DNA from 3 places in the Streptomyces sp. NPDC042638 genome. Region 2 is predicted to be linked to each of the others. Evidence: riboswitches for the same ligand, from Rfam matches in the RefSeq annotation. Region 2 holds a riboswitch; each other region holds the start of a gene.

Region 1 (10,272 bases), on a different contig from region 2:
ACGCCGGCCGGCTGGCCCGGCTGCCGGTCGACGGCAGGCCCCACACCGTGGACCTCTCCGCCCTGGCCGACTACCGGGTCGTGGCTTCGCCCGGCCGGGACGGAGACGTCCTGATCGTCGGCCTGCCGCTGGAGCCGGTCCAGGCCACGGTGCACCGGCTGGAGGCGGTCGCCGCCGTCGTGTTCGGGTTCGCCCTCCTGGCGACCGGGGTCGCCGGGGCCTTCTGGGTGCGCTGGTCGCTGCGGCCCCTCAGCCGGGTCGCCGACACCGCCACCCAGGTCAGCGAACTGCCGCTCGCGAGCGGCGAGGTCACGCTGCCGGCGCGCGTGCCGGGCACGGACCCGGGCAGCGAGGTCGGGCGGCTCGCCGCGGCCTTCGACCGGATGCTCGGCCATGTCGAGGACGCGCTGACCAAGCGGCACGCCGGCGAGGAGCGGCTGCGGCGCTTCGCCGCCGACGCCAGCCACGAGCTGCGTACCCCGGTCGCCTCGGTGCGCGGTCACGCCGAGCTGGCGCTTCTGCATCCGGGCCCGGTACCGCCGGAGATCACCCGGGCCCTGCAGCGCATCTCGGCGGAATCCGCCCGCATGGGCGAGATGGTCGACGACCTGCTGCTGCTCGCCCGCCTCGACGCCGGCCGCCCGCTGGAACGCGGCCCCGTCGACCTCACCCACCTGGTCCTGGACGCGGTCACCGACGCCCGCGCGGCCGGCCCCGAGCACCGCTGGACCCTGGACCTGCCCGAGGACCCGGTGACCGTCCCGGGCGACGCCCACCGTCTCCAGCAGGTGCTGGCCAACCTGCTGGCCAACGCCCGTCTGCACACGCCTGCCGGCACGAAGGTCACGGTGACCCTGGAGACCGACGGCGACGAGGCGCTCCTCTCCGTCCACGACGACGGCCCCGGCGTCCCCCGAGACGTCCAGCCGACCGTCTTCGAACGCTTCACCCGAGCCGAACACCGCCGCCTGCCCGGCGCTTCCGGCGGCGGATCGGGCCTGGGACTGTCGATCGTGGCGGCGGTGGCGCAGGCCCACGCGGGGAGCGTGGGCCTGGAGAGCGGACCGGGCTCCACGACCTTCACGGTCCGCTTGCCCCGGTGGACGCGGCGGCCGACGTGATCACGCGTGCCGGGCAGCGGTGGCGCCGCAGCGACGTCGGTGCGAATTGCGAATGGGGAGGCTCCCGCCGGCTCGATCGGCTGAGAGGCAACTGAGAGGTGTCTGTGCCAGTCTGGCGCGCCCGACACCGATTCCAGGAGCCCTTGGATGACTCTGATCAACGGTCTGCCCGCCCATGTGCTGCTCGTCCACGTGGTCGTCGTGCTGATACCCCTCACCGCGCTGGCCCTGGTGACGGCCGCGCTGTGGCCGGGCGCCGCCCGGCGCCTGGGTGTCCTGCTCCCGGCCGTCGCCCTCGTGTCCCTGGTCAGCGTGCCGCTGACCACGCAGGCAGGCGAATGGCTGGAGCGGCACGTCGACGACGACGCGCTCGTACGGCGGCACACCGAGCTCGGTGACGGGCTGCTGCCGTGGGCGGTGGGCCTGTTCGTGCTGGCGGCGGTGGTCTGGTGGGCGGGGCGGCGCGCTGCGGCGGAGCCCGGGCAGGGCCGCGGCACCCGCTGGGCCGCCCTGCCGGTGCGGATCGCCGTCGGCGTGCTCTCGCTCGCGGTTGCCGTGGGGGCGGTCGTGGACGTCTACCGGATCGGCGACTCCGGAGCCAGGGCCGCCTGGCACGACGCCTACTCGAAGGAGGCGACAGGGGCGGGGCACGGCTCCTGATCACGCGCCGGCCGTCCCGTTCCCCCTGCGGGCCCTGCCTCCAGGGGGTCCGGAAGATCCGGTCGGTCAGGCGGCGGGCGTCGGGAACAGCATGCAGGTGCTGGTGGCGTGTGCGAGGAGGCGGTCCGTCCCGTCGTACAGGCGGGCTTCGGCGAGTGCCGTGCGGCGGCCGCTGCTCAGGACACCGCCGACGGCACGGACCGGTCCGGTGTCCACCGTGACCGGGCGCAGGAACTTCACCGTGAGGTCGAGCGACGTATAGCCCATGCCGGGCGGGAGCGTGGACTGCACCGCGCAGCCGGCCGCCGAGTCGAGCAGGGTCGCGTAGATGCCGCCGTGCACACTGCCGATGGGGTTGTAGTGCTCCTCGCCGGGGATCAGGCGGAACACCGCGCGCCCGTGGGCGACCTCCTCGAGGGTGAAGCCCAGGGTGGCTCCGACGGGCGGTGCGGGCAGCCGGCCCGCGGCGATCTCCTGGAGGAACTCCAGCCCCGACCGCTCGCCGACAGCGGCCGCCGAGATCGCGGGGTCCTCCCAGTCGTACGTTCGCGACCGTCCCATCAGGCTCTGCCTCCACATCCCCGACCATCTGGCTTCGTTCTGCGAAGTTAGCCGTGGCCGAGGCTGACTGTCAATGACAAAGCCAGGCGGCTTCTCTACGATGACGGGATGAAGTGGCTGGAGATGAGCACCGAGAACTGCACGGTCCAGCGCACCCTCGACCTGGTCGGCGAGAAGTGGACCTTGCTGATCGTGCGTGACGCCTTCAACGGGGTGCGCCGCTTCGACGACTTCCGCCGCCACGTGGGACTGTCGGAGGCGGTGCTCGCCGACCGGCTCCGCAAGCTGGTCTCGGCCGGGATCCTGCGGACCGTCCCGTACCGGGAGGAGGGCAGCCGGACCCGCCGGGAGTACCGCCTCACCGGCAAGGGCCGGGACCTGTGGCCGGTCCTCGTGGCGCTGCGGCAGTGGGGCGACGCCCATGCCGCCGGTCCCGACGGGCCGACGCTCGACATCCGGCACAGCGACTGCGGGGCGCCGGTCCAGGTGGTGGTCGAGTGCTCGCGGGAACACGCCGCGCTCACCTTGACCGACGTCACCGTGGAGCCGGGGCCCGGGGCCCGTCCGCTGGCCTGAAGCCGCCCGGCGCGGTGCGTGCACGCACCGCCGGGCAGCGCCGTCGGCCGTCGGACCGCCACGGCCGTGCCGCGTCCGCACTCACACGGCTCTGCGTACGCTCCCCTCCCCCGCCCGGTGCCGGTCACCGGCTCGGGCTATCCTGGCCGCCGTACCTGGACACGGGGTGCCCCCGCACGGGGGCTGAGATCACACCCGTTGAACCTGAACCAGTTAGGACTGGCGGAGGGATGTCACATGTCGTTGCCGTATGCCCATGAAGAGACGGCCGTCGCCGAGGCGCAGCGCGTCTTCGACGGGCGGATGCCGACGGCTCCCGGGGATCTGCGGGTGGAGGCGCGCGGCATCACGCCGGTGCCCGAGGACGCCCGCTACGGCAGCCCCCGGCGGCTGTTCACCGTGTGGTTCGCACCCAACCTGACCATGACCGGCGTGTTCACGGGCACCGTCGGCGCGGCCCTGGGACTGGACTTCGCCACGGCGCTGCTCGCCGTGGTGCTCGGCACCCTGCTCGGTGCGGTGCCCACCGCCTACCTGGGGACCTGGGGCAGCCAGACCGGGGCGGGTCAACTGCCGCTCGCGAAGCTGGCGTTCGGCCGCGGCGTCGTCCTGCCGGGCGCCCTGCAGTGGCTGTCGTCCATCGCCTGGGACGCGCTCATCGGTCTGTTCGGCGGGGACGCGCTGGCCCAGCTGTTCGGCTGGCCCTTCTGGTTGGGCGTCCTGGTGATGCTGGCGGCCCAGGGGGCGCTGGGCGTGCTCGGCTACGAGGCGATCCACCGCCTGCAGACGGTGATGACCTTCGCGCTCGCCGCGTCGCTCGCCGCTCTCGCGATGAAGCTCGTGCACGGCACCCACCCCGCGACGGCCGCGGCCGTGCACGGCGCCGACCGGGCGGGCGCGTTCGTGCTGACCTGCACCATCGCTCTGAGTCTCGCCCTCTCGTGGGCCCCGTACGCCAGCGATTTCAGCCGCTACCTGCCGCGGACGGCGTCCCGTCCGCGCATGTTCTGGTGCACCCTGCTCGGCGTCGGCGTGTCCTTCGTCGCGGTGCAGGCACTCGGCCTGTGGGGCGCCGCGCAGTTCACGGACCAGACCGCCCGCGGGGTGGACCGGCTGCTCGGTGGTGGCGCGCTCGGCGCGTTCGGACTCCTCGCGGTCGCGCTCGCGGCACTGTGCAGCAACGCCATGAACGACTACAGCGGGTCGCTGGCGCTGCAGACCGTGGGCGTGCGCCTGCCGCGGCCGGTGGCTGCCGCGCTCGCCGCCGTCCTCGGTTTCCCGCTCGTCCTGTGGATGCACGCCGCCGACACCACCGCCCGTTTCCAGAACGTGCTGCTGTTCGTCGGCTACTGGATCCCCGCGTTCGTCGCGATCGTGATCGTCGACTGGGTGGTCCGCGCCCGGGCCCGCGACGGCCGCCCCGTCGACCTGGCGGCGGAGACGGCGGCACCGCAGCCGTGGTGGCCGGCCGTCGCCGCGTTCGTCGCCGGTTTCGCCGCGGCGGTACCGTTCATGAGCACCAGCCTGTACGTCGGCCCGGTCGCCCGGGCCCTGCACGGCGCCGACCTCGCCTACCCCGTGGCTTTCCTGGCGGCGCTGCTCGTCTACGCGCCGTTGCGCGTACCGCGCCGGGTCTGACCGCGCCGCACGCGCCGCGGGGAAGCCGACGTGCACCCGGTGGCGCGGTCCTCGGGCGCAGGGGCGGCAGGGACACCAGGAAGCAGGTCGCCGCCGGTGACGAGTGCGCCACCGCAGACGGCTGGACGCGGGGCGGCGCCCTCAGTCGTCCGGGTTGAGCTCCGTGTACACCAGCTCGACCAACTCGTCGGCCTCGGGCGTCCGGGAGTCGTCGGAGACCTCGTAGTACCCGCCCAGAGTGGAGATCACGTTCTTCTGAGAGCTGTCGTACTCATGGAGACGGTCTTTGCGCTCCTGGGCGGTCTCGGGGTGGGGGATCTGCCACCACCACACCTTGTGCCGGATCTCGTCCTTCGACAAAGGCCCGTTCAGGACGATGTCCCTGCCCTGGACCTTGCCCGTGATCCTGCGGGAGCTCGCATCGGTGGCCATGGGCCGTATTGTCCTCTCGCCAAAGGGGAAGCCGCTGACGTCTGTTCAGGTCAGGCGGCCAGGATCTGGGTCGCCTTGGCGGCGGCATGACGGTCCGCCCGCAGCTGTTCCAGGAGGACGTCGGCCGCGGCGAGGGCCTGGTCCACCGACCGGGTACCGGTCATGACGCACAACGTGTAGGAGGCGTCCTCCAGTTCCCGGCCCGTCCGGAGGGTGGGCTGCAGGTCATGGCGGAAGCGGGCTTCGGCGAAGCGGGCCAGCACCGCGCGCAGGTTCTTCTCCGCAGGCAGCAACACAGCGACAACCTTCCTCGAAAGGCGGGCCGTCGTATCCGGCCCGCGACACCCACGAGCGCACACCCGTCAGGTGGCCACAGTTGGGACGAAGCAGATACCTGCTCCGGCGAGTCGTATGCCCCCGCCGGGCCACCGTATGCGCCTGTGCCGCCGCCCCTCCCCGCTTCCCGGCCGGGCCACCGGGCTCCTGGTCCGGTGGCGGGCCGGCGTCTTCGGCCGGTGGCGGGCCGGCGTCCTCGGCCGGTGCGCGCGGGCGGGGTGCGCCGATCTCGGTGAGCATGTCGGTACGGGTCGGCGTCCAGCCGAGCTCATCGCGGCTGCGGGGCGCGCGGCTGCGGCTGGACGCGGCCATGATGAGGGCGCCGAACTCCCCCCATGTCGCGCTCGTCTGAGGTTCGCTCAGGCTGCGGGTGGTCGAACCAGTGGCCGCACCCCCGCCGCGGAGCGCACCTGGTTCTCCACGGCGTGGCGTGCGGGCACGCCAAGACCTCGATCAGTTCCGTCACCGTCGCGGTCAGCGCGTGACGTCGCTCCCGGAGCCGATCCCCTGGTAGTCCGCGGTGAGGGCCGCGGTGATGTCCTCCTCGTCGTCATAGGCCCGTCGGACTCCCGCTTCCAGCAGTCGGAGCTGCCGGTCCAAAGGCTCTTGGCGTTCGGGCGGTGCCAGTCGCTTGAGGTCGTCGATCAGGGCGCGCACGCGCCGGGTCACCTGCGGGGCGGAGCAGCCCGCGAGCCGGATCTCGTCCAGCGCCAGGCGGACGAAACCGTCCCACGTGAGACGTCGGGTGATCACGCGGACCGTGCCGTCCTGGTCGCGGTGACACCCCGGGGGGAAGGGCCGGCACACGAGCTGGCGCAGGCAGTCGTGCAGCCGGTCGATCGACTGCACGGCGGTGGTGCGGTCGTTGAAGGGCTGGGCGATGCTGCGCTCGGTGATGTCGACCAGTTTGCGGATGCCGTAGGCGCAGTCGTCCTCGTGTGTGCGTTCGTCACCGAGGACGACCGCGCGGCGGAGGGCGGCCTGATCGAGGCGGCCGATGTCGCCGCGCACGCGGAAGAGCGGACTGTCGCTGTGCACGAAGTCCCCCATCACCGGGACGGTCTCCAGCACGCAGTCGGCGCGAGCGGCCAGCTGCACCAGCCGGGCGAGATCGAAGCGGACGAGGATCCCCGGCTCCCCGGCGTTCAGCACCTCGTGCCGAACGCCGGTGTCGGCCCTCGGCAGCGCCTCGGCGGTGTCCGGCGGCGGCGCGGGCTCCTCCTCCCGCTCGACCGGGTAGAGGCGGTCGATCTCACGGTGGGTGTGGTCGCCGACCAGGTCGATGAGCCCGGCCGCCCGCATCGAGCGGCTGGAGTGGTGGACGTACAGGATGAGGCCGACGACGCTGGCGAGGACGAGCAGGTACGCGGTGAGGAGGGTCAGGCCGGGCACCCCGGTACGACTTGCCTGGACGTTGCGCATGGCCACGATGGCGAAGGCGAAGGTGGCCGTGAACAGTCCCATGGCCCACTGGCTGACGCGGTCGTGCAGCAGAGCGCCCACGATCCGCGGCGAGAACTGCCCCATCGCCAGCTGCACGGCCACGGTCGTGATGGTGAGCACGAGGGGGATCAGGGTCGTCATCGTGGCGGCGACCGCGCTGAGGATCCCCTGCGCGTTCGTGGAGCTGCCCACGAGGCCCTGGCCAAGCAGGCGGTAGCCGGTGGCGTGGTCGATCGCCAGGGTGCCCAGGCACAGGCCCACACCCCCGGCCAGGCAGAACACCGGGATGACCCACATGCGCGAACGCAGGTACACGAGCGGCCCCGGCACATGCGCGCGGGCGTGGTTCCGGTCCGGCATGTCGCCTCCTTCGGCAGGCCGGGTCGCAGCCCTCGACACGGCCACGATGCGATGCCTTCGGGCGGAAGGAGCCCGGCCGGTGCGCACGGTGGATGCGGTGCGTGGCCTCCCGGGCTCCCGCGGCCGTTTCCTCTCAGCCGCCGTTGGGATGCAGAACGACCTTCGTCCAGCCTTCGTCACGAGCGTCGAAGTGCTCGTAGGCGGTGGGCGCCTCGTCCAGGTTCAGCTCGTGGGACACGATGAAGCTGGGTTCGGCCTTCCCGCCGGCGATCAGGTCCACCGGGGCCTGGCCGGTCCCCATCTTCTGCCCCTTGAACCACATCAGACCGAAGTCGATGGGCACCTTGCCCTGGGCCTCCAGCTCGTTCTGGGCTTCCGCGCCGCCGGGGTCCTCCGGCAGGAAGACCCCCACCACACCGATGTCACCGGTGAAGCGGACGGAGTCGATCAGGCCGTTCAGGGTCAGCGAGGCGTCTTCGTGGCCCTGGGGGTCGTGGGCCTGGTACCCCACGCACTCGCAACCGTTGTCCGCACCCAGACCCAGTGTGGCCTCCTTGATCACCTCAGCGGGGTTCTCCTCGGCGCTGTTGACCGGGATGGCACCGATCTCCTCGGCGACCCGCAGCCTGTCGGGGTGGTGATCGACCACCCACACGCGGCCGGCGCCTTTGAGGACGGCGGAATAGGCCGCCATCAGGCCCACCGGGCCACTGCCGTAGATCACGGTCTGGTCGCCCGGCTTGACGTTCGCCATCTCGGTGGCGTGGTAGCCGGTCGGGAAGATGTCCGCGAGCATCACGTAGTCGACCTGGCGCTCAAGCTTCTTCTGTCCGGAAATGAGGGGCCGCGGCGATCAAGCGTGAGAGGTCCTGGCCCATCGGAGTGATTCACCGGCTCCCCGGGGTGAACCCGGCCGGACGGCTTCGCGCCGGACCCAGGACGTCCGCTCTCCTCCGTTAGCGTCGGCTCCCGTGCCGCTGAGCTATGCCTTCGTGAACCTCAAGCCCGGAGTGGGAAAGACGACCAGCGCCGTCTGGCTGGCCCACGCACTGCACGCGTCGGGCTTCTCGCCGCTGCTCGTGGACAGTGACCCCGCGTCCTCCGCGCTGCGCTGGAGCGAACTCGCGGGTGGTTTCCCGTTCCCCGTCTGCGCCCTTCCGGTGGGCGACGTACACCTGCGCGTCAACGACTTCCTCGGCGGCCGGCAGGCCGTGGTGTTCGACGCCCCCCAGATGGAGGACCACGCCCACATCACCCGGGGCATCATGAGATACGCCGGCGAGTGGATCGTGCCCGTCACTCCCGCCCCGATCGAGCTGGACCGCATGGCGCCCATCGACCGCGAGATGGACGACATGCAGTCCCTGCGCGCCGAGCCGGCCCGTGCCGCGGTCCTGCTGAACCGCACGAACAGGCCCGACGCCACGCGTACCGGTCCCGACGCCGACGCCCGGGAGGCCCTCGTCGAGCGGGGCTTCGACGTGCTGTCCACGTACATTCCGCGGCTCGACCTGTACGCCCAGTCGTTCGGCAGCTCCGTCGAGGTGAAGGGCACGGCGTACATGGACCTCGCGGAGGAACTCATCAAGCGTCAGGACACGGTGTGAACCAACGCAAAGACATGTACCGGGCCGCGCTGCAGCGTCGTCCGGACACCACCACGCCCTCTGCCACCAGGGTGACGCCGGTGGACACCCGGTACGTCAAGGTGGTCATCGAAGTGGATCCCGCCCTGCCACGCGAGGTCACCCGATGGGTCGGCCGGCCCGTGGCCGCGCTCCTGTGGGCGAGCGCCGCGCTACTGCGGCCGTCGGGGCGGGGCCGGTCGGCATGGACGGGCGCGGTCGACGGTTCCTGAGCGCGGCGGACGGCGGTGACGGCGACTCCCGCCCGCTCAGGGGAGCGTGAGGCCGGGGCCCCCGGTGTCGGGAGACCGGGGGCTCCGGCGTGGGGGACGTGCGAACCGGCTCAGACGGGGTCCCTGCGGGAGTGGGTGGTCCCGCCCGCGCGGCGCACGGGGGTGTCCTCCTCCAGGGGGTGGGCGTAGCGGCGGAAGCCGGGGACGTGCTCGGCCCGGTGCAGCGCACCCCGGTACAGGACCATGCCGTGGACGGTGATGCCGTCGTCGCGCCAGCACACGAGGGGGAGCCGGCGGGCGTCCCCCTCGTCGGTGACGAACAGGGCCACGTGCCCGTCGGCCGCCAGCAGGCTCATGCCGCCCCGCCCGGCGGTTCGGTACCGAACAGCCGGCCGTACCCGGTGATCCCGCGGGCCGCTCCGGCCGCTCCGGCCAGGTGCAGGGCGTGCCAGAACAGGACCTGGTTGGCGGTCAGCACCGCGAAGTCCAGCTCCTGCTCCAGGGCGTTGATGACGCCCACCGCGCGGATGCCGTTGCCGGCCACCAGGACCGCGTCGGGCCGGTGCCCGGCGACGGTGGAACGGATCCACTCGGACAGCGCCTCGGGGGTGATCAGCTTCTGGTTGCTGGGCAGCCCGCACGGACCGTGGTGGACGACCTCGAAGCCCTGCTCGGTGAAGTAGTCGGCGCCGAGCCCGGAGAGCCGGTCGTCGAACCACGGCGGGTTGACCAGGGCGATGCGCCGGGCGCCTAGGGCGGTGAACCCGGCCACGGCCGCCGCGGTGGTGCCGGTGAGCGGCATGCCTCGCGTGTACTGGGCGAGCCGGTCGAACAGTTCCTTCTCTCCGCCGGCTCCGAGGACGTAGGCGGAGCTGGTGAAGCCCAGCGCGATGACGTCGAGCGGGGAAGCGGCCAGCAGTTCGACCGCGTTGTCGATGTGCGGCGGCTCCACGAAGGCCCGTACCGGGTCGTGCGGGATCTTCGGGTCCATCTCGCCGCCGGCGCGCATCGCGCCGAAGTGGACGCGCGAGCCGTGCACGAACACGTCCTCCGGCGCGATCGCCTGGAACTCCGACTCCGGGCCGACGTCCGCGTGCGGTACGACCACGCCGATGCGCGCCCGCGCCTCCCAGCCGTCCTTCTCCGCTCGGATGGTGCTCATCTCGGTGTCTCCTCGTCGTCGGGCGGTGTCAGGCGGACGCCTCGGCGGCCAGCGAGCCGCCGCGGACCGTGCCGGTACCGGTGTCGTTCAGGAAGCCGGGGTGCTTGCGGCGCATGTTCGTCATC
Region 2 (10,272 bases):
CGAGGGCGACAACGGCGATGAAGGCATTCCGGTTGGACGACCTGGAGGCGGAACGCGCCGCCAACGAGGGTGCTTACCTGCAGTTCCTGCGCGAGCGGAACATGTCGGTCGGCCTCTACGCCCTCGGCGCGGGCGAACACGACCCGCAGAAGCCGCATCACCAGGACGAGGTGTACGTCGTGGTCAGCGGCCGGGCCTCCCTCACGGTCGGCCTGGAGACGACCCAGGTGGCGCGGGGCAGCGTCGTGTACGTGCCCGCCGGTGTCGCCCACAAGTTCCACCACATCAGCGAGGACCTCAGGGTGCTCGTCGTGTTCTCTCCGCCCGAGGCGTGATGCCGGACCCCAGGGTTCCCTAGGGGACAGGTCAGGGGAGGACAAGGGACGCCAGACCCCCGTGGACGCCCTCGGCGGCCCTAGCATCGAGTGCGGAACATCGACAACGCACGACGACGCAAAGGACGAGGGCGATGCGGGAGATCTTCGCGGGACTACCGTGGTGGGTGAAGTGGGTCGCGGTGCCGGTCATCGCCCTGGTCGTGTTCGGCGGCCTGATAGCGAGCGTGGTCGGCTTCGTGATCGGCCTGCTGTTCAAGGCGCTGGTCTTCGTCGCCCTGGTCGGCGGCCTGATCTACATCGTGCGCAAGTTCACGGGGAACTCGTCGTCGCGCAGCGACTGGTGAGGCATCTGGGAACCGGTGCTCGATGAGAGAAGGATCGGTTCCCTCGGGGGAGGGAAGTTTTCCCCGGAGCCGGCTGCACGCGGTGGCGGGCGATTAGAGTCCGGAACTCCCCACGGGGGTTCCGGCGCCGTGGGTGGCGCAGCCCCCTCCGTGCTCTTCCCCCGCACGGGCTCCCCCTCGCCCCTCGGGAGTGACCTACCCTTGGCCACGGTCGACACCGCACCGGCAGACCCCCAGGCAGCCGCCGCACCACGCCCCGGTGCTCCCCCCGTCCAGCGATCGGCTCCCCTGGCCGTCCCGGGCCAGCCACAGGGCCACGTCGCGGACATCCCCAAGCCGTCGCATCCCGCCGGCCTCCCCGGACCGAGGCCCTCCGCCGACAGGCCGGAACCACAGGCTGCCGACGCGTCCGCCCCCGCGGCCACACCCAACGCGACGCTCATCGGATCCGTCCAGCGCGCCATGCGCCTGCTGGAGACCGTCGCCACGCACGCCTACGGCGCCCCCGCCAAACAACTCGCGCGCGAAACCGGTCTCGCTCTGCCCACGACGTACCACCTGCTGCGCACTCTGGTGCACGAGGGCTATCTGCGCCGTGAGAAGGGGCTGTTCTTCCTCGGTGAAGCGGCGGAGCGGCTGGGATCCAGTGGAGCGCGGCAGAAACGTCGCAGCACGGTGGCGGACACGCTCGCGCACTGGCGCGATTGCATCGGTGCGCCGGTGTATTACGCGATGTACCGGGAGGGCGAGATCGAGATCATGTGTGTCTCCGACTCCCTTCAAACGCCCGCGGTCCAGGAGTGGGCGGACTTCCGCGAGACCGGCCATGCGCATGCGATCGGTCAGTGTCTGCTCTCGCAGCTGGACGAGGACGCGCGACGCGACCATCTCGCCCGGTACCCGGTGCGGACCGTCACGCCGTACACGGTGCGGGACAACGACGCGCTGCTGCGCCGGCTGGCTCGGACGCGGCGGATGGAGCCGGTGGTGGAGCGTCAGGAGTACGCGGTCGGGACGGTCTGCGCGGCGGTCCCGATCACGGTCGGCACCACCGCGGCCACCGTGGCCATCTCGCTTCCCGCCCACCAGGCCGACCGGCTGCTGCCCGCGGCTCGTCGGCTGCAGGACGGGATCGGGCGGCATCTGGGCACGCTCACCTTCTCTATCAGTATCTGAAAACTTACTCCTTGTGATCTGTCGTGTACGTTGAGCAAGATTTGTCCACGGTCAGAGGGATCAATCCCGGCCAGTCGACGTCATATGACGGGGTAGGCGATGCGCGAGTCCGTACAGGCAGAAGTCATGATGAGCTTTCTCGTGTCGGAGGAGCTCTCCTTCCGCATCCCGGTGGAGTTGCGCTACGAGACCCACGATCCCTACGCCGTGCGGCTCACCTTTCACCTTCCCGGTGACGCGCCGGTGACCTGGGCCTTCGGGCGCGAACTGCTGATCGACGGGGTCGGCCGGCCGTGCGGGGAGGGGGACGTGCGTATCGCACCCGCCGATTCCGAAGTGCTGGGCGAGGTGCTGATCAGGCTTCAGGTCGGCGGTGACAAAGCCCTGTTCCGTTCGTCGGCGCCGCCGCTGGTGGCGTTCCTCGACCGCACGGACAAGCTCGTGCCGCTCGGTCAGGAGGGTGCGCTGGCCGACTTCGACGCTCACCTCGACGAGGCTCTGGACCGCATCCTGGCCGAGGAACAGAGCGCCGGCTGAAGCTGTGCGGCAGGGGTGCCAGGCGCTCCACCGTGGACCCGGAAACCTTGCAGGAACGCTTCTTCAGGGGATGGCGCCCGTGCCGTACTCACCGCTTCCGGCGCCGTCCCCGGCCGCCGCGCGCCGGAGCGGGCCGGGCCCCGGCGGGTGCCGTGGCATCCGGGCCGGGGCGGTCGGCCGAGACGACCAGCGCGGCCAGCGCCGTGGTGACCGGGACCGATGCGACCAGGCCGATCGAGCCCACCAGCGTGCGCACGATCTCCTCGGCCACCAGCTCACTGTTGGCGACGGTCCCCACGCTGCTCTGCGCGATCGAGAACAGCAGCAGCAACGGCAGTGCTGCACCGGCATAGGCGAGCACCAGGGTGTTGACCACGGAGGCGATGTGGTCGCGGCCGATGCGGATACCCGCCCGGTACAGCCCCCGCCAGCCCATCGACGGGTTGGCCTCGTGCAGTTCCCAGACGGCCGATGTCTGGGTCACCGTCACGTCGTCCAGGACGCCGAGCGAACCGATGATGACGCCGGCCAGCAGCAGACCGCTCATGTCGATCGACGGATACAGGCCGTGGATCAGGCCCGTGCTGTCGTCCGTGTTGCCGGTCAGCGCGGCCCAGCCGATGAACAGCGAGCCGAGCACTCCGATCAGTGAGAGGGAGACCAGCGTGCCGAGCACCGCCACCGACGTACGGGCCGACAGGCCATGGCACATGTACAGGGCGATCAGCATGATGGCGCTCGCTCCGACCACGGCCACCACCAGCGGATTCGCCCCTTCCAGGATCGCCGGGAGGATGAACAGGGTCAGCACCAGGAAGCTCACGGCCAGCGCGACCAGCGCCATGACACCGCGCAGCCGGCCCACCAGGACGACAGCCACCGCGAAGATTCCCGCGAGCAGCGCCATCGGGAACTGCCGGTTCACGTCGGTCACCGCGTACTGCAGTTCCTTCGGGGCCGAGGGCTCGTAGGCGACCACGACCTTCTCGCCCTGGTGCAGCTGCCGCGTCTGGTCGGGCTGCACGATCTCGGTGAACGTACGGCCCTTGTCCTTCCCTGTGTCGACTTGGACGGTCGCCTTCTTGCAGGTGCCGTCGCCCCGTTGCTGCGCCGACGTGCCCTCGGCGGTGGAGGTGTCGCCGGTGGAGGGGCCGCCGGAGGCGTTCACCGACTTGCAGCTGACCTCGACGACCCGGGTGACCGTGGCCTGCTGGGTCTGCCGGTCGAAGCCGACGCCGGTGCGCTTGTGGGAGGGGGCTTGCCCGGGCCAGAGCACCACGAGGCCGACCAGGACAGCCGCGGTGAAGGGGACCAGGATCGCGGCGATGACCTTGCGCAGGTGCTGGGAGACGGGCGCGGCGGGGCCGTGGCTGTGGCCATGCGAGTGGCCGGGCCCGGGACCGCCGTCACCGCCGCCCTCATGAGCACGGTGGCCGTGCCCGGTGCCCCGTGACGCGCCGTCTCGGTGGTGCGGCTCGGGCGGCTGGTAGGGGTACTGCTCCATCCTGGTCACCGCCCGATCATCCCAAGAACCGGTGGGGCCCACTGTTCAGCGCGCCACACATGACGCTAGCGTGGAGGCACCTTTGCACACGCGGGAGCTCGGAGCACCGGGCTGAGAGGGCGCTGACCTCCGTAGATGCGATGTTTCACGTGGAACGAGCGCTGTTTCACAGGAGACATCGGCAGACGGAAGCCGCTGCGTCGACCGCCGAACCTGTTACCGGGTAATGCCGGCGTAGGGAGTAGGTCTCATGACCAACAAGGACGTACGCACGCCTGCCTCCGTTCAGGACGAGAAGTCCGAGGAGGCCGGGAAGTCCATCGGCTGGCACAAGGCATACGTCGAAGGCTCGCGCCCCGACGTGCGCGTGCCGGTCCGTCAGGTGCACCTCACGAACGGGCAGTCGGTCACGTTGTACGACACCTCGGGCCCGTACACCGATCCGTCCGCGGACACGGACGTCCGCAGGGGCCTGTCGCCGCTGCGGGAGAACTGGATCATCGCCCGCGGCGACACCGAGGAGTACGCGGGCCGTCCGGTCCGCCCCGAGGACGACGGGGTCAAGCACACCTCACCGCGCGGCGGGCTGCGGAACCTGGACGCGGTCTTCCCCGGACGCCCGCGCCAGCCGCGCCGGGGCCGCAGCGGCCAGGCGGTGACGCAGCTCGCGTATGCCCGCCGCGGCGAGATCACCCCGGAGGTGGAGTTCGTGGCTCTCCGGGAGAACGTCTCGCCCGAGGTGGTCCGCGAGGAGATCGCGGCCGGCCGGGCCGTGCTGCCGGCCAACGTCAACCACCCGGAGATCGAGCCGATGATCATCGGCAAGCGGTTCCTGGTGAAGGTCAATGCCAACATCGGAAACTCCGCGGTGACGTCCTCCATCGAGGAAGAGGTCGAGAAGATGACCTGGGCGACCCGCTGGGGCGCCGACACGGTCATGGACCTGTCCACCGGCCGCAACATCCACACCACCCGTGAGTGGGTGCTGCGCAACTCCCCCGTGCCCATCGGCACGGTGCCGCTCTACCAGGCCCTGGAGAAGGTCGACGGCAAGGCCGAGGAACTGACCTGGGCCATCTACAAGGACACCGTCATCGAGCAGGCCGAGCAGGGCGTGGACTACATGACCGTCCACGCGGGCGTCCGGCTGCCGTATGTCCCGCTCACCGCCAACCGCAAGACCGGCATCGTCTCGCGCGGCGGCTCGATCATGGCCGCGTGGTGCCTGGCACACCACAAGGAATCGTTCCTGTACGAGAACTTCGAAGAGCTGTGCGAGATCCTCGCCGCCTACGACGTCACGTACTCGCTGGGCGACGGCCTGCGGCCGGGATCGATCGCCGACGCCAACGACGCGGCGCAGTTCGCGGAGTTGAAGACGCTCGGGGAACTCAACCGGATCGCCAAGCGTTTCCACGTACAGACCATGATCGAGGGCCCGGGGCACGTCCCGATGCACAAGATCAAGGAGAACATCGACCTTCAGCAGGAGATCTGTGATGAAGCTCCGTTCTATACGCTCGGCCCGCTGACCACGGACATCGCGCCGGCGTACGACCACATCACCTCCGGCATCGGCGCCGCGATGATCGCCTGGTGGGGCACGGCGATGCTCTGCTACGTCACTCCCAAGGAGCACCTGGGCCTGCCCAACCGGGACGACGTCAAGACCGGCGTCATCACCTACAAGATCGCCGCTCACGCGGCGGACCTCGCCAAGGGGCACCCCGGTGCGCAGGAGTGGGACGACGCACTGTCCGACGCGCGCTTCGAGTTCCGCTGGGAGGACCAGTTCAACCTCGCCCTGGACCCGGACACCGCCAGGGAGTTCCACGACGAGACCCTGCCGGCCGAGCCCGCCAAGACGGCACACTTCTGCTCGATGTGCGGCCCGAAGTTCTGCAGCATGAAGATCTCGCAGGACATCCGGCGTGAGCACGGTGGCAGCCGGGCCGAGATCGAGGAGGGCATGGCGCAGAAGTCGCAGGAGTTCGCGGCTGCCGGCAACCGGGTGTACCTGCCGATCGCCGACTGAACCGTATGCGGTGAACTCGACGCGCCGCCCGGTCCGATGACGCCGGCCCGTCACTCGGGCCGGTGCTCCGGGCCGCCGAAGTCCGGGCTCGTGTAGTCGGGGCTGGTGAAGCTCGGCCGGTCGGACGCGGTGCCGTCGTCGGGACTGCTGAAGCCGGGACGGTCGTAGCCCAGGCGCGGTATGCGGCCGGTCGGTGCGGGCGGGGCCGTGTGGCGCACGGCGGCCGGCCCGGGCTCGGCCAGTGCCTCCCTGAGGAAGGGCAGGATGCCGCGCTCCAGCAGGGCGTCCCGCCATGCCTCTCTGGCTCTGGCCAGTTCCTCGTTCGCCGTGTCCCGAGCCTGGGCGTCTGCCGTGGTGCTGTTGCGCAGGGCGGTGAGCAGCAGCCCGACGGCGGCGACCAGGATCGCCGCCGCGGTCATGGCGCCGAACACCCAGCCGGTGCTGAGCAGGGTCCCGGCGAGGGAGTGCCCGGGGTCCAGCATCTTCAGGATGTAGCCGACGAGCAGGAAGACCACCGCCGCGGTTCCGGAGAGGAGGGGAGCCAGGACGGCGATGACCGCGATGGCGCCCGCGCCGCTGCTCTCGGCGGCTTCGCCGAGGGCGGTGACGAGCCCGGTGTCGGCCGAGGCGGCCCCGTCCGCGGCGGAGCCGGCGGCGGTCGGCGGAGCGGAGAGCGCCGGTTGGCGCAGTTGGTCGCGGATCTCGAGGTACCGCTGGTACTCGGCCGCCGCGGCCGCCGTGATCAGGGCGGAGGCGTTGAGTGCCATGGTGCGCAGTTGTTCGGGATTGAGCCGCCGTCCGACAGCGGCCAGTTCCGGTCGGTGTGGTGCGGAGCGCAGCGCCTCATCGAGGAGCCGCTCGAATTCCTGGCGGTCCTCGCTCTGCAGATGCTGCGGAACGCTGTTCATGTGCATCCCCCGATGCTCCGTAGGGCTTGGGGCTCGCACGCCGGCGAGCCGTCGGGCAGAAACGGAGGGGAGCCTGCTACGGATAAGCCGATGGTAGAGCCGTGACGGCGCGCGGTGACAGGGGATTGCCGGAAATTGCGTGTGGCCTGCGCGTACGCAGTCGGGGGACGACTGCCCGCGAAACGGTCAGATATCCAGGGGAAGTTGCCGGACCAGCAGCTTTCCGGCCATGGTCACGCCGCCGTCCATGGCGATGGCGAGCCCGTCGGCGTAGACGTGCGGACCCTCGACGACCGGGCCGGTGCTCTCTTCGCCTTCTTCGGAGCCGACCTCGCCGAGGAGGTAGGGAATGGGGCTGTGCCCGTGAACGACCCGGATGCCGCCGTACGTATCGAGGAGGGAACGCACGGCCTCGGCACCGCCCTCGTCGCGGAAGGAGAAGCGCTTGGTGAACTTGCGGAACAGGTCCCAGACCTCGTCGGCGTCGTTACGGGTCAGAGCCTCACGGACGGTGTCGTTGACCGCCTCGATGGAGTCGCCGTAGTCGAGGTAGGCGGTGGTGTCGGAGTGGACGAGCAGATAGCCGTCGACCAGTTCGACGGCGTCCAGGCGGGCCATCCACTGCAGGTGGTGGTCCTGGAGGCGGTCCATGTCCGTCTTCTGGCCACCGTTGAGCAGCCAGGCCGCCTGGAAGGTGGCGGTGCCCGCGCCCGAGTTGACGGGGGTGTCGCCGAACCGTTTGGCACCGAGGAGCAGCAGTTCGTGATTGCCCATGAGGGCCTTGCAGTAGCCGCCCGCCGCTGCGGCCTCGGCGGACAGCCGCATGACCAGGTCGATGACGCCGATGCCGTCCGGGCCGCGGTCGGTGAAGTCACCGAGGAACCACAGCCGCGTGGTGCCGGCGCACCACTGGCCCGAGGTGTCGATCAGGCCCTGCTCCTGCAGGGCGGCCGTCAGCTCGTCCAGGTAGCCGTGGACGTCACCGACGACGTAGAGCGGCCCGGGCCCGGCCGCGGGCTGTGCGGCCGGGCCCGCGGGGGCCGGCTCGACGGGGACCTGCACGGTGTCGCCACGGTTGATGACGGGCAGGTCGCGCTGGGTGGGGGTGTAGCCCTCGGGGTACGCCTCGTCGGCGGCCGGGACGACGTCGCCGGGATGGACGCTGCTGCCGTACGGACCGGTCTCGTGGACGTACGCGGGTACCCGGAAGTCGCGCAGCGTCGCCGTCCGCTCCGCCTCGGGTCCCTGACCGGCCCCCTGAGTCATCAGACCCCTCCACCATCGCGCCGCATCTGCACCGCTTCGGACTGCCTGGTCGCAGCGGTCCGCGGTGTCGTGGGCCCATCATAGGAATGCGCGTCGCGCCGTGTGATGACCCAGGGGTAGTGAATCGGAACAAGACTCCAGTTCACCGCGGCTTTCGCCCCGTTTGGGCAGGTGTTCGGCCGGCTGTCGGCCGACCGTACCCTCACCCGGCCGGCTCGGGCCCGCGCGGGCCGGGCCCCGCACCGGCCGGTGCGGGGCGGGGAGCTACTTCTCGTCCGGTGTCCGCGGCGGGCTGACGGTCGTGCGCGGTGGCCGCCGCTGCGAGGAGGTACGCACGATCAGCTCGGTCGGTATCACCTGTTCGACCGGCTGGTCGGACTCGACGCCCTCGATGGCGTCGATGAGGAGCTGGACGACGGCGGTGCCGATGCGGCGCGGCTTCAGCGAGAGCGTCGTGACGGACGGTTCGGTGCTGGCGTACACGGTGGACTCGCTGCAGCACACCAGCAGCAGGTCGTCGGGGACGCGGAGGCCGTAGCGGCGGGCGGCGGCGAGCAGATCGGTGCCGTTGGGATCGAACAGTCCGTAGACCGCGTCGGGCCGGTCGGGGCGGGCGAGCAGCCGGTCGGCGGCGACGGCTCCGGCGCACGGGTCGTGCGCCGGGTATGCCTCGTAGACCGGATCCTGGCCGACCCGGTCGCACCAGCGCAGGTAGGCGGTGGTCGACAGATGGGTGTACGTGTCCGTCGAGGTGCCCGTGAGCAGGCCGATGCGGCGGGCGCCGGCGTCGGCGAGATGGTCGAGGATGCCGAGTACGGCGGCCTCGTGGTCGTTGTCCACCCAGGCGGTGACGGGGAGGGGGCCGGCCGGGCGGCCGTCGGAGACGACCGGCAGGCCCTGCCGGACGAGTTCGCTGACGACCGGGTCCTGGTCGGAGGGGTCGATGACGACCGTGCCGTCCAGGGCGACGTTGGACCAGACGTCATGGCGGGAGGTCGCGGGCAGGATGACCAGGGCGTAGCCGCGGGCGAGCGCGGCCGACGTGGCGGCCCGGGCCATCTCGGCGAAGTACGCGAACTCCGTGAAGGTGAAAGGTTCATCCCCGTACGTCGTCACGGTCAGACCGATCAGACCCGACTTGCCGGTACGGAGGGTGCGGGCAGCGGCCGAAGGGCGGTACCCGAGCCGGTCCGCGACCTCGCGGACATGACGCCGGGTGGCATCCGGGAGCCGGCCCTTGCCGTTGAGGGCATCGGATACGGTCGTGATGGAGACTCCGGCGGCGGCGGCGACGTCCCTGATGCCCGCCCGACCCGGCCGGCTGCCTCGACGTGAGGTTTCCGCGCGGCTCACCTGGTGCTTCCCTGCTGCTGTCATGGCGAGCCGATAGTAGGGCTCATGCGGTGGGGTAGTGCGGACGCATATGCGCGCATTGACAGGCACGTTTCTGCATGGTCATTGACGGCCAACTCCCTTGGAAAGCAAGGAGGTTGACTGATCCAATAGTAAGACGTGACTTGTCGACGCGTATGGACCTGCCAAGGCCCCGATGTCTCGAAGAGGTCTCAACTCACCTTCATGGGGGACGCGCGCCACGGCGTGAGCTACCGGCGCATAGATATATGTACGGCGCGCCCCCCGAAACGTACGCCTTCGTACGCTGATGCCCCTGATGCCGCTGGGGAACGTGAGATACACCTCTTCTTCGGGCGGCGCCTGCGCTGCGGGTCTGTCGCGCACCTGTACGCAGCGACGCCGAATCCTCATAAGGTGAGAAGTATTGGAAGCCGGCGGTGTCGACGGTCCGCCGGTGGTCGCTAGGAGGACTGCGGTGAGCGAGACGAGCCCCAAGCTGCGCGCCGAGCTGGAGAGTATCCCCACCTACAAGCCGGGCAAGCCGGCCACGGCAGCCGGCCCGGTCGCCTACAAGTTGTCCTCCAACGAGAACCCGTATCCGCCGCTGCCGGGCGTGCTGGAGAGGGTGTCCGCGGCGGCCTGCGACTTCAACCGCTACCCGGACATGGCCTGCACCGGGCTGATGAACGAGCTGTCCGAGCGTTTCGGTGTACCGCTCTCCCATCTGGCCACCGGGACCGGCTCGGTGGGTGTCGCCCAGCAGCTGATCCAGGCCACGAGCGGCCCCGGTGACGAGGTGATCTACGCC
Region 3 (10,272 bases), on a different contig from region 2:
CGTGCGGCCGGCCGTCGGGTATGCGCGCGGCGGCCGACGCGACCAGCGCGTCCAGCTCGTACGGCAGCCCCGGCACGAGCGCCGAGGGCGGCGGCACGTCCTCGTGGATGTGCTTGTAGAGCACCTGGGCCGGGGAGTCCCCGGAGTGCGGCTTGGTGCCGGTCAGCATCTCGTACAGGACCACACCGCACGCGTACACGTCGACACGCGGGTCCGTGGTGCCCTGCTCGATCTGCTCGGGCGCGAGGTAGGAGACGGTCCCGAGTACGGCACCGGTCGTGCTGGTCACCGTGTCCACGGAGCGCACCAGCCCGAAGTCGGCGACCTTGACCCGGCCGTCGTCGCCTATCAGCACGTTCTCGGGCTTCATGTCGCGGTGCACGAACCCGGCCCGGTGCGCGGCCCCGAGCGCGGCGAGCACCGGCTCCAGGATGTCCAGCGCGGCCCGCGGCTGCACGGCACCCCGCTCGCGCAGCACGTCCCGCAGGGTGCAGCCGGCGATGTACTCCATGGCCAGGTAGACGTACGACCCGTCGGTGCCCTGGTCGAAGACCTGCACCACGTTGGGGTGGTCGAGCCGGGCGACGGACTTCGCCTCCCGGATGAACCGTTCGACGAAGGCCCCGTCGGAGGCCAGCGCCGGGTGCATCACCTTCAGCGCGAGAACGCGGTCCAGGCGGGTGTCCAGGGCCCGGTAGACCGTGGCCATCCCACCGGCCGCGATCCGCGCGTCCACGCGATACCTGCCGTCGAGCACCTGCCCGACGAGGGGGTCCTGAAGGGTCGTATCCACGAGAGGCGAGTCTACGAGCCGCGACCGGCACGGCCGCCCCGCCCACCGGCATCGGGGCGGGACTGCAGCCGACCTGTGACGCTACACACGCCCCCGCCCACCGCGTGGGCGGGGGCGAACAGGACGGGGCCGTATCTCCGGCTAGAACGCGGGGCGCTCGGGATCCAGTACGGCCAGGCCCTCCGTGGGAGACGACGCCTCCGCGAGATAGCGCCGCGGGATCCGCCCGGCCAGCCGGGCCAGCCGGCCCCCCTCCGCCGCGTGCCGCATCGCGGCGGCCATCCGCTCCGGCTCCTGCGCCCGCGTCACCGCCGACGCCAGCATCACCCCGGCACACCCCAGCTCCATCGCCAGCGCCACGTCGGACGCCGTACCCGCCCCCGCGTCCAGGATCACCGGCACGCGCGCGTGCTCCACGATCAGCTGGAAGTTGTGCGGATTGCGGATGCCGAGCCCGGAGCCGATCGGCGAACCGAGCGGCATGACCGCGGCGCAGCCGACGTCCTCCAGCTTCCGCGCGAGCACGGGATCGTCGTTGGTGTAGGGCAGCACCGTGAACCCGTCGTCGACCAGCGTCTCCGCCGCCTCCAGTGTCTCCACCGGGTCCGGCAGCAGCGTCCGCTCGTCGGCGATGACCTCCAGCTTGACCAGGTCCGTGCCCAGCGCCTCCCGGGCCAGCCGGGCGGTCAGCACGGCCTCGCCCGCGGTGAAACACCCCGCCGTGTTCGGCAGTACCCGGATACCGAGCCGCTCCAGCACCGACAGCACCGAGCCGTGCACGGAGGGGTCCACCCGGCGCATGGCCACCGTCGTCAGCTCGGTACCGGAGGCGATCAGCGCCCGCTCCAGCACCTCCAGGCTGGGCGCCCCGCCCGTACCCATGATCAGCCGGGACGAGAAGGCCAGTCCGCCGAGGACCAGGGGATCGTCAGCCATGGCTCAGCCTCCCTGCACGGCCGTGAGGACTTCGACGCGGTCGCCCTCGGCGAGGGCGGTCGTCGCCCACTGCGCGCGCGGGACGACGGTCTCGTTGACGGCGGCGGCCACCCCGCGCGGCGCCGCCGTGAGCCTGCGGACCAGCGCGTCCAGCGCGGTGCCGGCGGCGACCTGGAGGGGTTCACCGTTGACGGAGATCGTGACGGAGAGGTTCATGCGGATCGCTCCAGCCGTTCCATGGGCGCGGCGCCGAACCGCCGCGGGGTGAAGGCGCGCGCCTCCTCGGGCAGTCCACCGGTGACCAGCGCATGCGCCAGCACGTCCCCGGTGACCGGGGTGAGCAGCACGCCGTTGCGGTAGTGCCCCGTGGCCAGCAGCAGCCCGGCCAGGCCGGACGGGCCGAGCAGCGGCGCGTTGTCGGGGGAGCCGGGGCGCAGCCCGGCCCGGGTCTCGGTGAGCGGCAGCTCGGTGATGCCGGGCACCAGCTCGTGGGCGTCCCGCAGCAGCTGGTACACGCCCCCCGCCGTGACCGTCGTGTCCCAGCCCAGCTCCTCGCTGGTGGCGCCGACCACGAGTTCGCCGTTCTCCCGGGGCACGAGGTAGACATGGCTGCCGCGCACCACGGCCCGCACGGTCCGGCTCAGGAACGGCGCGTACCGGCGCGGCACGGCCAGCCGCAGCACCTGTCCCTTGACCGGCCGCACCGGCGGCAGCACCTCGGCCGGCACGCCCGCGAGGCGCCCGCTCAGGCTTCCGGCGGCCAGCACCACCTGCTCCGCGCGCAGTGCGGTGCCGTCCCCCGTGGTGATCCCGACGGCCCGGTCCCCCGCCACGTCCAGCCGCTCCGCGCGGACGCGGTGGAAGACCACACCGGCCCGCTCGCACGCGGCCACCAGGGCCGCCGCCAGCCGGCGCGGGTCGATCTGGTGGTCGCCGTCGACCCGCAGTCCGCCGCGCACCCCCGGCGCGAGCATCGGCTCCAGCCGCCGGCACTCCCGTCCGGACAGCCACTCCGACTCCAGGCCCGAGCGCTGCTGGAGCGCGTGCAGTTCGCGCAGGCCGGCGCGGTCGTCGGCGTCCAGGGCGACGGCGAGGGTGCCGCAGCGGCGATAGCCGAGGTCGTGGCCGGTCAGTTCGGTCAGCTCGGCCGTGAACGCCGGATAACGGCGGGCCGACTCCAGGTTCAGGGCGAGCAGGGTCTCCTCGCCGTAGTGCAGCTCGGTGACCGCGGCCAGCATCCCGGCCGCCACCTGCGCGGCCCCGCCCCCGGGCTCGGGGTCCACCACGGAGGTGACGAGCCCGCGCTGCGCCGCGCGCCAGGCCGTGACCAGGCCGATGATTCCGCCCCCGATGACGAGGACGTCGGACGTACGTGACGACATGGGCGTCCAGCCCCTCCCTTCGCCGGCATGACCCGGATCAGGTTCGTACGGTCGGAGGCCGCCAGCCTCCCTCTCAGCCCGGTGCGTCCGGGCTCCCGCGAGTGCTTGTACGGTGGCCACCCTAGCCCGCGGACCTCGTCACTCGTAAGGGAGCCCCGATTCATGGCCCGGTCGCTCGACGGACTGACCTTCGCCCCCGTGTCCGACCAGGCCCCAGGTCAGGTGGGTACCCGCACCCGGTTCGCCTACCACGAGAAGGACGGCGAGGTCTGGGCCGAGTACGCGGGCGGCGACGTCGTACGCGGCCACCTGGTCGGCACCCGGGAGGGCGACCAGGTGGACTTCCGGTACGTGCAGCTCAGGACCGACGGGACGACCGCCTCGGGGCACTGCGTGTCCACGGTCGTGGAGCTGCCGGACGGACGCGTGCGGCTGGCGGAGACCTGGGAGTGGGAGTCCCGGCCGGGCTCCGGCACCAGCGTTGTGGAGCAGGTCACCGAGCCCGCCCCCTGACTGACGCTCAGTCATGTGTCTAAGGTGATCGGGTGAGCGAGCAGACAGCGGAAGAAGGCACGTCACAGGGACGGCGCGTGGTCGTCGTCGGCGCGGGCATGGCCGGGGTGCAGACCGCGGTCGCGCTGCGGGAACAGGGCTTCCGGGGCCCTGTGACCGTCATCGGCGCCGAACCGCACCAGCCGTACGACCGGCCGCCGCTGTCCAAGGCGGTGCTGCTCGGCAAGGCCGAGGGCTCCGCGTTCGACGTGGACTTCGAGTCCCTCGGCGTCGAGCTGCGGCTCGGCTGCGAGGTGTACGGCCTCAGGCCCGCCGCGCGCGAGCTGGACACCGAGACGGGCCCGGTGCCGTACGACGTCCTGGTCCTCGCCACCGGCGCCGAACCGGTCATGCTGCCCGGCACCGAGGGCGTGCCGGGGGTCCATCTGCTGCGCACCCTGGACGACGCCGAGCGGCTGCGGCCCGTGCTCGCCCGGCAGCACGACATCGTGGTGGTGGGCGCCGGCTGGATCGGCGCCGAGTTCGCCACCGCCGCCCGCGAGGCCGGCTGCGCGGTGACCGTGGTGGAGGCCGCCGACCACCCGCTCGCCGGGGCCCTGCCCGCCGAGGTCGCCGCGCCCATGACCGCCTGGTACGCCGACAGCGGTACGGAGCTGCGCACCCACGCGCGCGTGGAGCGCGTCGAGCCCGGCGCGGTGGTGCTCGCCGACGGCACCCGGCTGCCCGCGGGCGCCGTCGTCGTCGGCATCGGGGCCCGGCCCGCCACCGGCTGGCTGGCGGGCTCCGGCATCGCCCTGGGCGCGCACGGCGACGTCCTCGCCGACGCCCGGCTGCGCACCTCCCTGGCGGACGTGTACGCCGTCGGCGACTGCGCGTCCTTCCCCTCGGCCCGCTACGGCGAACGGCTCCTCGTCCACCACTGGGACAACGCCCTGCAGGGCCCGCGCACGGTCGCCGCGAACATCCTCGGCGAGACCCCGGCCGTCTACGACCCGGTGCCGTACTTCTGGTCCGAGCAGTTCGGCCGGTTCGTGCAGTACGCCGGACACCATGCCGCGGCCGACCGCGTGGTCTGGCGCGGTGATCCGGCGGGCCCCTCCTGGACGGTGTGCTGGCTGCGCGAGGAGCGCCTGGTGGCCCTGCTGGCCGTCGGCCGGCCGCGTGATCTGGCCCAGGGCCGCCGGCTGATCGAGGCGGGCCGCCACATGGACTCCGAGGCTCTGTCCGAGCCGGCCCGCCCCCTGAAGGACGCCACCGCCGACTAGCGCGTCCTCCCAGGTGGACCCGCCTGGCTTCCGACTGTCGGTGGGGGATGGCAGGCTTGTCCCCGTGACCGAGATTGACGCAAAAATCGATGCTCTCGTCCCCGCCTGGCTCACGCTCCCCGACATCGCCGAACAGTTCGGCGTCGAGGTGACGCGCGTCCGGCAGCTGGTCAAGGAGGGCCAGCTGATCGCCGTACGCCGAGGTGAGAACCGGGCGCTGCACGTCCCCGCCGCCTTCATCGACGGGGACAAGGTCGTCAAGGGCCTGTCCGGGACCCTGACGCTCCTGCGGGACGACGGCTTCACGGACGAAGAGATGATCGAGTGGCTCTTCACCCCCGACCCGACCCTGCCCGGCACCCCCGCGCAGGCCCTGAGCGAGAATCGCGGCACGGAGGTGAAGCGCCGCGCCCAGGCGCTCGCCGTCTGAGGCCGACCCGCATCAGGGGGCGGCGTGCTGGACCGAGCCCGCACGCCGCCCGCGGAACCACCAGGCACACCGACCACGGGGGAACCCACGCATGTCCGACACCGCCCGCGCCGCGCTCGCCGACGCCCGCCTGTACCTCTGCACGGACGCCCGCAAGCGCCAGGGCGACCTGCCCGAGTTCCTGGACGCGGTCCTGGCCGGCGGGGTGGACATCGTGCAGCTGCGGGACAAGGGCATGGAGGCGGCCGAGGAGCTGGAGCACCTGCGGGTCTTCGCCGACGCCTGCGCCCGGCACGGCAAGCTGCTCGCCGTCAACGACCGGGCCGACGTCGCCCACGCGGTCCGTGCCGACGTGCTGCACCTCGGCCAGGGCGACCTGCCGGTCCCCGCGGCCCGTGCGATCCTCGGCGACGGGGTGCTGATCGGCCGCTCCACGCACGCCGAGGCCGAGGCCGGCGCCGCCGCCGTCCAGGAGGGCGTGGACTACTTCTGCACCGGCCCCTGCTGGCCGACCCCCACCAAGCCCGGCCGCCACGCACCCGGTCTCGACCTGGTCCGCCACACGGCGGGCCTCGGCACCGGCCGTCCCTGGTTCGCCATCGGCGGTATCGACCTCGGCAACCTGGACCAGGTGCTGGACGCGGGTGCCCGCAGGGTGGTCGTGGTCCGCGCGGTCACCGAGGCGGACGACCCGGGCGCGGCGGCGGCGGAGTTCGCGAAGCGGCTGCGGCAGCTCTAGGCCCGCGGCCCCCGCTGGGCCCGGTGACGGTCCGGGGATCCGGTGTCCCAGGGATTTGTCCCGGGGGTTTGTCCCGGGGGTTTGTCCAAGGGATGGACAGGAACCCGGCAATTCGGTCAAATACCCTACGCACGGTTGGGTGACCGTCCCCGCCTGGCTAACCTGCGGGTATGGCCCTCGGAACCGCATCCACCAGGACTGATCGCGCACGCACCGTGCGCGACATCCTCGCCACCGGCAAGAGGACGTACTCGTTCGAGTTCTCGGCGCCGAAGACCTCCAAGGGCGAGCGGAACCTGTGGAGTGCGCTCCGGCGGGTCGAGGCGGTCGCTCCCGACTTCGTCTCCGTGACCTACGGCGCCGGCGGTTCCACCCGCGCGGGCACGGTCAAGGAGACCCAGCAGATCGTCGCCGACACCACGCTGACCCCGGTCGCCCACCTCACCGCGGTCGACCACTCCGTCGCCGAACTGCGCAACATCATCGGCCAGTACGCGGACGCCGGTATCCGCAACATGCTCGCCGTACGCGGTGACCCGCCCGGTGACCCCATGGGCGAGTGGGTGCCGCACCCCCGGGGCCTGACCTACGCGGCCGATCTCGTCCGGCTCATCAAGGAGTCGGGTGACTTCTGCGTGGGTGTCGCCGCGTTCCCGGAGATGCACCCGCGCTCCGCGGACTGGGACACGGACGTCGCCCACTTCGTGGACAAGTGCCGTGCGGGCGCCGACTACGCCATCACACAGATGTTCTTCCAGCCGGAGTCGTACCTGCGGCTGCGCGACCGCGTGGCGGCCGCGGGCTGTGACACCCCGGTCATTCCGGAGGTCCTGCCCGTCACGAGCGTGAAGATGCTGGAACGGCTGCCCCAACTCAGCAACGCGGTCTTCCCGGACGTCCTGAAAGAGCGGATCCTCACAGCGAAGGACGATCCGGCGACGGTACGCTCCATCGGTATCGAGTTCGCCACGGAGTTCTGCGCGCGGCTGCTGTCCGAGGGAGTGCCCGGACTGCACTTCATCACGCTCAACAACTCCACGGCGACCCTGGAAATCTACGAGAACCTGGGCCTGCACCACCCCCCGCGGGCCTAGACCGGCCGCACCGCGATACGACACACTGCGTAGCGGTCACTGGGAGAGGGGCGTACATGGGCTGGACGGTCCTCTACATCGCGTTCGGCGTCGTCGCGCTGTGGTTGCTGGGCGAGGTGCTGCTGCAGTACAAGGCGCGGCTGCGCTGGCGGCTGCTCGCCTTCGCCGGGTTCCTCGGCGTCGTACTGGGCGTGCTCATGCCCTCCGTCATCGTGATCGGGCTCGGCGCGATCGCCTTCGCGGTCGGCCAGACCTACGTCACACTGTCGTTCCGCCGCGGGTTCGCCTCCGGCTGGGCGGTCAAGCGGCCCGAAGCCGAGGCCGGCGGCGGCAGCAAGCGCCGCCGCGGCAGGGCGGACCGGCAAGAGCCGGGCGTCCCGGACACCGACCCGGAGTCGGCCGGGGCCGCCGACGACCGGGACACCGACCACGACCACGACGACGTCCACGGCGGCCACGGCCGGGCCTACGACGGCTTCGACGGCGACTACGACCGCGACGACGTCTTCACCCCCGCCGCCCGCACGGCCGAGCCGTCCGCCGCGGAGACCACCGCCGTCTACGAGCCGCAGCCCCTCCACGAGGACACCGGCAACTACGGCGTCTACGGCGACACCGCCCCCGCGGACACCACCCAGCAGAGCTACGCCTACGACTACTCCGGGTACACCCAGCAGGGCTACGGCTACGACACCGCGGGCCAGCAGAGCTACGCCAACTACTCCGACCCGTACATCGGCAACCAGTCCTACGACTCCTACGACCAGGGGTACGGACAGCAGTACGGGCAGCCGGGCTACACCCAGGACCCGTACGCCACCGGCGGCTACGGCCAGACGCCGCCCGGCGGGGTGTGGGTGCCGCAGCAGCGCACCGACGAGACCTACGGCGGCGAACTCCCGCAGGAGCAGCCGTATCCGCACCAGCCGAACGGGCAGCCGCAGCCGCAGCCCGGCGCCGGATACGACGAGCAGTACCGCTTCTGAGGGCCGGCCCCGGGCCGTTCGGCCCGGGGCGCTCACTGCGAGCCGCGGAACCCCGGCCCCTCCACGATCAGGCCGGCCACCAGCGCGCCCGACATACCGGCGTGCGCAAGCCCGCCGCCCGGGTGGGACCAGCCGCCCACCCGGTACAGCCCGGGCAGCCGCGTGGTGTTCGCCGGGCGCAGGAAACGTCCCTGGCCGCCGGCGAGCGAGGGCGCGGGCACGCTTCCGGAACGGGCACCCGTCTCGTCCGCGACGTGTCCGGGTGCGCGCACCTCGTGCCACAGCAGGCGCTCGCGCAGATCAGGTACCGCGAGCCGGCCCGCGTCGAGCAGCAGATCCGTGTAGCGCCGGGCCGTGCTCTCCTCCTCCCAGGGGGCATCGGCCGGCACCGCGGCGGACATCACCACCGCCTCGTGCCCGTCGTCGGGGCGGAGCGTGGGGTCGTCGGGACGCAGGACCGTCACCGTGGGCGGCGGGGGCAGGTCGCCGCCGGGAGAGGTCAGGAAGTCCCACTCGGACTCGGGGGCGGCCGGATGGACGACCGTGCGGTGCGCGGCTCCCGGCTCCCGCGCGCCGCGCAACGCCAGGAGCAGGGTGAACCGGGCGGGCGGGACGGCCCCGGGGTCGGCCCGGACGTCCCCCTCGGCGTCCAGCGGACGCTCCGTCAGCGCCCGCAGCCGCGCCGGGTGCACCCCCGCCACGACATGGTCCGCCTCGGTGACGCTCCCGTCGGCCAGCTCCACCCCCGCGGCCCGGCCGTCCTTCTCCACGATCCGGCTGACCTCGGCGCCGAAGACGAACTCCACCCGCCGCTCCAGACACCGCTCGTACACCGCGCGCGCCAGCTCGCGGATGCCGCCGCGGACGTACCAGGTGCCGAAGGCGTGCTCCATGTACGGCAGCACGGCCGCACTCGCCGGAGCGGTCCAGGGATCGAGGCCGTAGGCGAGCGCGTGACTCATCAGGAGGGCCGTCAGGCGATCGTCACGCAGCTCCCAGGAGCCGATCTCGGCCAGGGTCCCGGCCCTGCGCGTGCGCAGCAGCCGCTTGTGCGGGACCGCCGGATACGGCTCCTTCTCGCCCAGCACCCGCCAGTCGGGCCACAGCGGCTCCTCCAGCAGCGGCCGGCGGGTGCGGTCCCATGCCTCGCGGGCCCGCACCAGGAAGTCGCCCCAGCGCCCGCCCGCCCCCGCGCCCAGCGCCTCGTCCAGGGCCGCGACGACACCCGCGCGCGAGGCGTTCGGCAACGAGACCTCGCCGCCGTCCGTGAAGACGTGCCGCGCCGACGGGTCGACCTGGACCAGCTCGACGCGGTCCTCCAGCGGCTCCTTGCCGGTCTTGACGAACAGGTCGCGGTAGACGGCGGGCAGCGTCAGCAGCCCCGGGCCCGTGTCGAAGCGGAACCCGTCCCGCTCGAACCGCCGCACCGCGCCGCCGTACGTCTCCGTACGCTCGTACACCACCACCCGGTGGCCCGCGACGGCCAGCCGGGCGGCGGCCGCCATCGCGCCCGTCCCGGCGCCGATCACCGCAATCCGTGCCATGTCCGCGACTTTATCGACCGCCGCCGACACCCCGGCCGCCGGGCGGCTCCGGCACGGCTCAGGGGGACCGCGAGGCCAGGCGCCGCTCTTCGCGTCGCTGGGCCCGGCGGCGCAGGAAGCGCCGGATGCGCGAGACGAGGAACAGCAGCGCCAGCAGCCCGCCCAGCAGCAGGACACCCGCGATGACCGCCGCCGCCACCGGATGGAACATCGCGAACGAGACGACGGCACCCACCCCGAGGTCCTCGGCGAGACTCAGCACGATGTTGCTGAACGGCTCGGGCGAGGCGTTGACCGCCATCCGCGTCCCGGTCTTCACGGTGTGGCTGGCCAGTGCCGTGGAACCGCCGAGCAGGCCGGCCGCCACATCGGAGACCGAGCCGCTGTGCCCGGCGAGCAGCGCCCCCACCCAGGCACCGGCGAGCGGACGGACCACCGTGTGCACCGAGTCCCACAGCGAGTCGACGTACGGGATCTTGTCGGCGACGGCCTCGCACAGGAACAGCGCGCCGGCGGCGATCAGCACCTCGGGGCGCTGCAGCGTCTGCGGGACGTCGTCGCTGATCCCCGTCGCGCCGAAGAGGCCGAGC

The links. A riboswitch is a leader RNA that binds a small molecule or an ion and turns the genes downstream of it on or off. The one in region 2 is predicted to bind thiamine pyrophosphate.
Region 1: another riboswitch for thiamine pyrophosphate. It lies ahead of AB0B40_RS12125 (cytosine permease); the one in region 2 lies ahead of thiC (phosphomethylpyrimidine synthase ThiC).
Region 3: another riboswitch for thiamine pyrophosphate. It lies ahead of thiO (glycine oxidase ThiO); the one in region 2 lies ahead of thiC (phosphomethylpyrimidine synthase ThiC).

What each region holds. Positions count from the first base shown of each region.
Region 1 covers NZ_JBEZBT010000011.1:44,526-54,797, forward strand. Annotated here, with positions in the region: gene AB0B40_RS12105 (HAMP domain-containing sensor histidine kinase) at 1-1,121, shown strand, start outside; gene AB0B40_RS12110 (DUF2231 domain-containing protein) at 1,269-1,781, shown strand; gene AB0B40_RS12115 (PaaI family thioesterase) at 1,848-2,342, opposite strand; gene AB0B40_RS12120 (helix-turn-helix domain-containing protein) at 2,451-2,918, shown strand; TPP riboswitch at 3,071-3,166, shown strand; gene AB0B40_RS12125 (cytosine permease) at 3,156-4,556, shown strand; gene AB0B40_RS12130 (hypothetical protein) at 4,698-4,988, opposite strand; gene AB0B40_RS12135 (DUF5133 domain-containing protein) at 5,039-5,284, opposite strand; gene AB0B40_RS12140 (DUF2254 domain-containing protein) at 5,799-7,127, opposite strand; partial or broken gene AB0B40_RS12145 (zinc-binding dehydrogenase) at 7,261-7,944, opposite strand; gene AB0B40_RS12150 (ParA family protein) at 8,099-8,734, shown strand; gene AB0B40_RS12155 (hypothetical protein) at 8,731-8,985, shown strand; gene AB0B40_RS12160 (DUF6253 family protein) at 9,096-9,341, opposite strand; gene AB0B40_RS12165 (maleate cis-trans isomerase) at 9,338-10,147, opposite strand; gene AB0B40_RS12170 (transglutaminase-like domain-containing protein) at 10,176-10,272, opposite strand, start outside.
Region 2 covers NZ_JBEZBT010000056.1:369-10,640, forward strand. Annotated here, with positions in the region: gene AB0B40_RS31625 (cupin domain-containing protein) at 18-335, shown strand; gene AB0B40_RS31630 (DUF5326 family protein) at 470-682, shown strand; gene AB0B40_RS31635 (IclR family transcriptional regulator C-terminal domain-containing protein) at 1,145-1,858, shown strand; gene AB0B40_RS31640 (SsgA family sporulation/cell division regulator) at 1,958-2,395, shown strand; gene AB0B40_RS31645 (YibE/F family protein) at 2,484-3,908, opposite strand; TPP riboswitch at 3,980-4,157, shown strand; gene thiC (phosphomethylpyrimidine synthase ThiC) at 4,150-5,934, shown strand; gene AB0B40_RS31655 (hypothetical protein) at 5,985-6,848, opposite strand; gene AB0B40_RS31660 (metallophosphoesterase) at 7,029-8,108, opposite strand; gene AB0B40_RS31665 (LacI family DNA-binding transcriptional regulator) at 8,373-9,485, opposite strand; gene hisC (histidinol-phosphate transaminase) at 9,940-10,272, shown strand, end outside.
Region 3 covers NZ_JBEZBT010000034.1:6,559-16,830, reverse strand. Annotated here, with positions in the region: gene pknB (Stk1 family PASTA domain-containing Ser/Thr kinase) at 1-793, opposite strand, end outside; gene AB0B40_RS24820 (thiazole synthase) at 935-1,729, opposite strand; gene thiS (sulfur carrier protein ThiS) at 1,733-1,945, opposite strand; gene thiO (glycine oxidase ThiO) at 1,942-3,111, opposite strand; TPP riboswitch at 3,109-3,220, opposite strand; gene AB0B40_RS24805 (hypothetical protein) at 3,274-3,624, shown strand; gene AB0B40_RS24800 (FAD-dependent oxidoreductase) at 3,657-4,889, shown strand; gene AB0B40_RS24795 (Rv2175c family DNA-binding protein) at 4,954-5,319, shown strand; gene thiE (thiamine phosphate synthase) at 5,411-6,058, shown strand; gene metF (methylenetetrahydrofolate reductase [NAD(P)H]) at 6,229-7,152, shown strand; gene AB0B40_RS24780 (hypothetical protein) at 7,209-8,138, shown strand; gene AB0B40_RS24775 (NAD(P)/FAD-dependent oxidoreductase) at 8,171-9,682, opposite strand; gene AB0B40_RS24770 (DUF4126 domain-containing protein) at 9,741-10,272, opposite strand, start outside.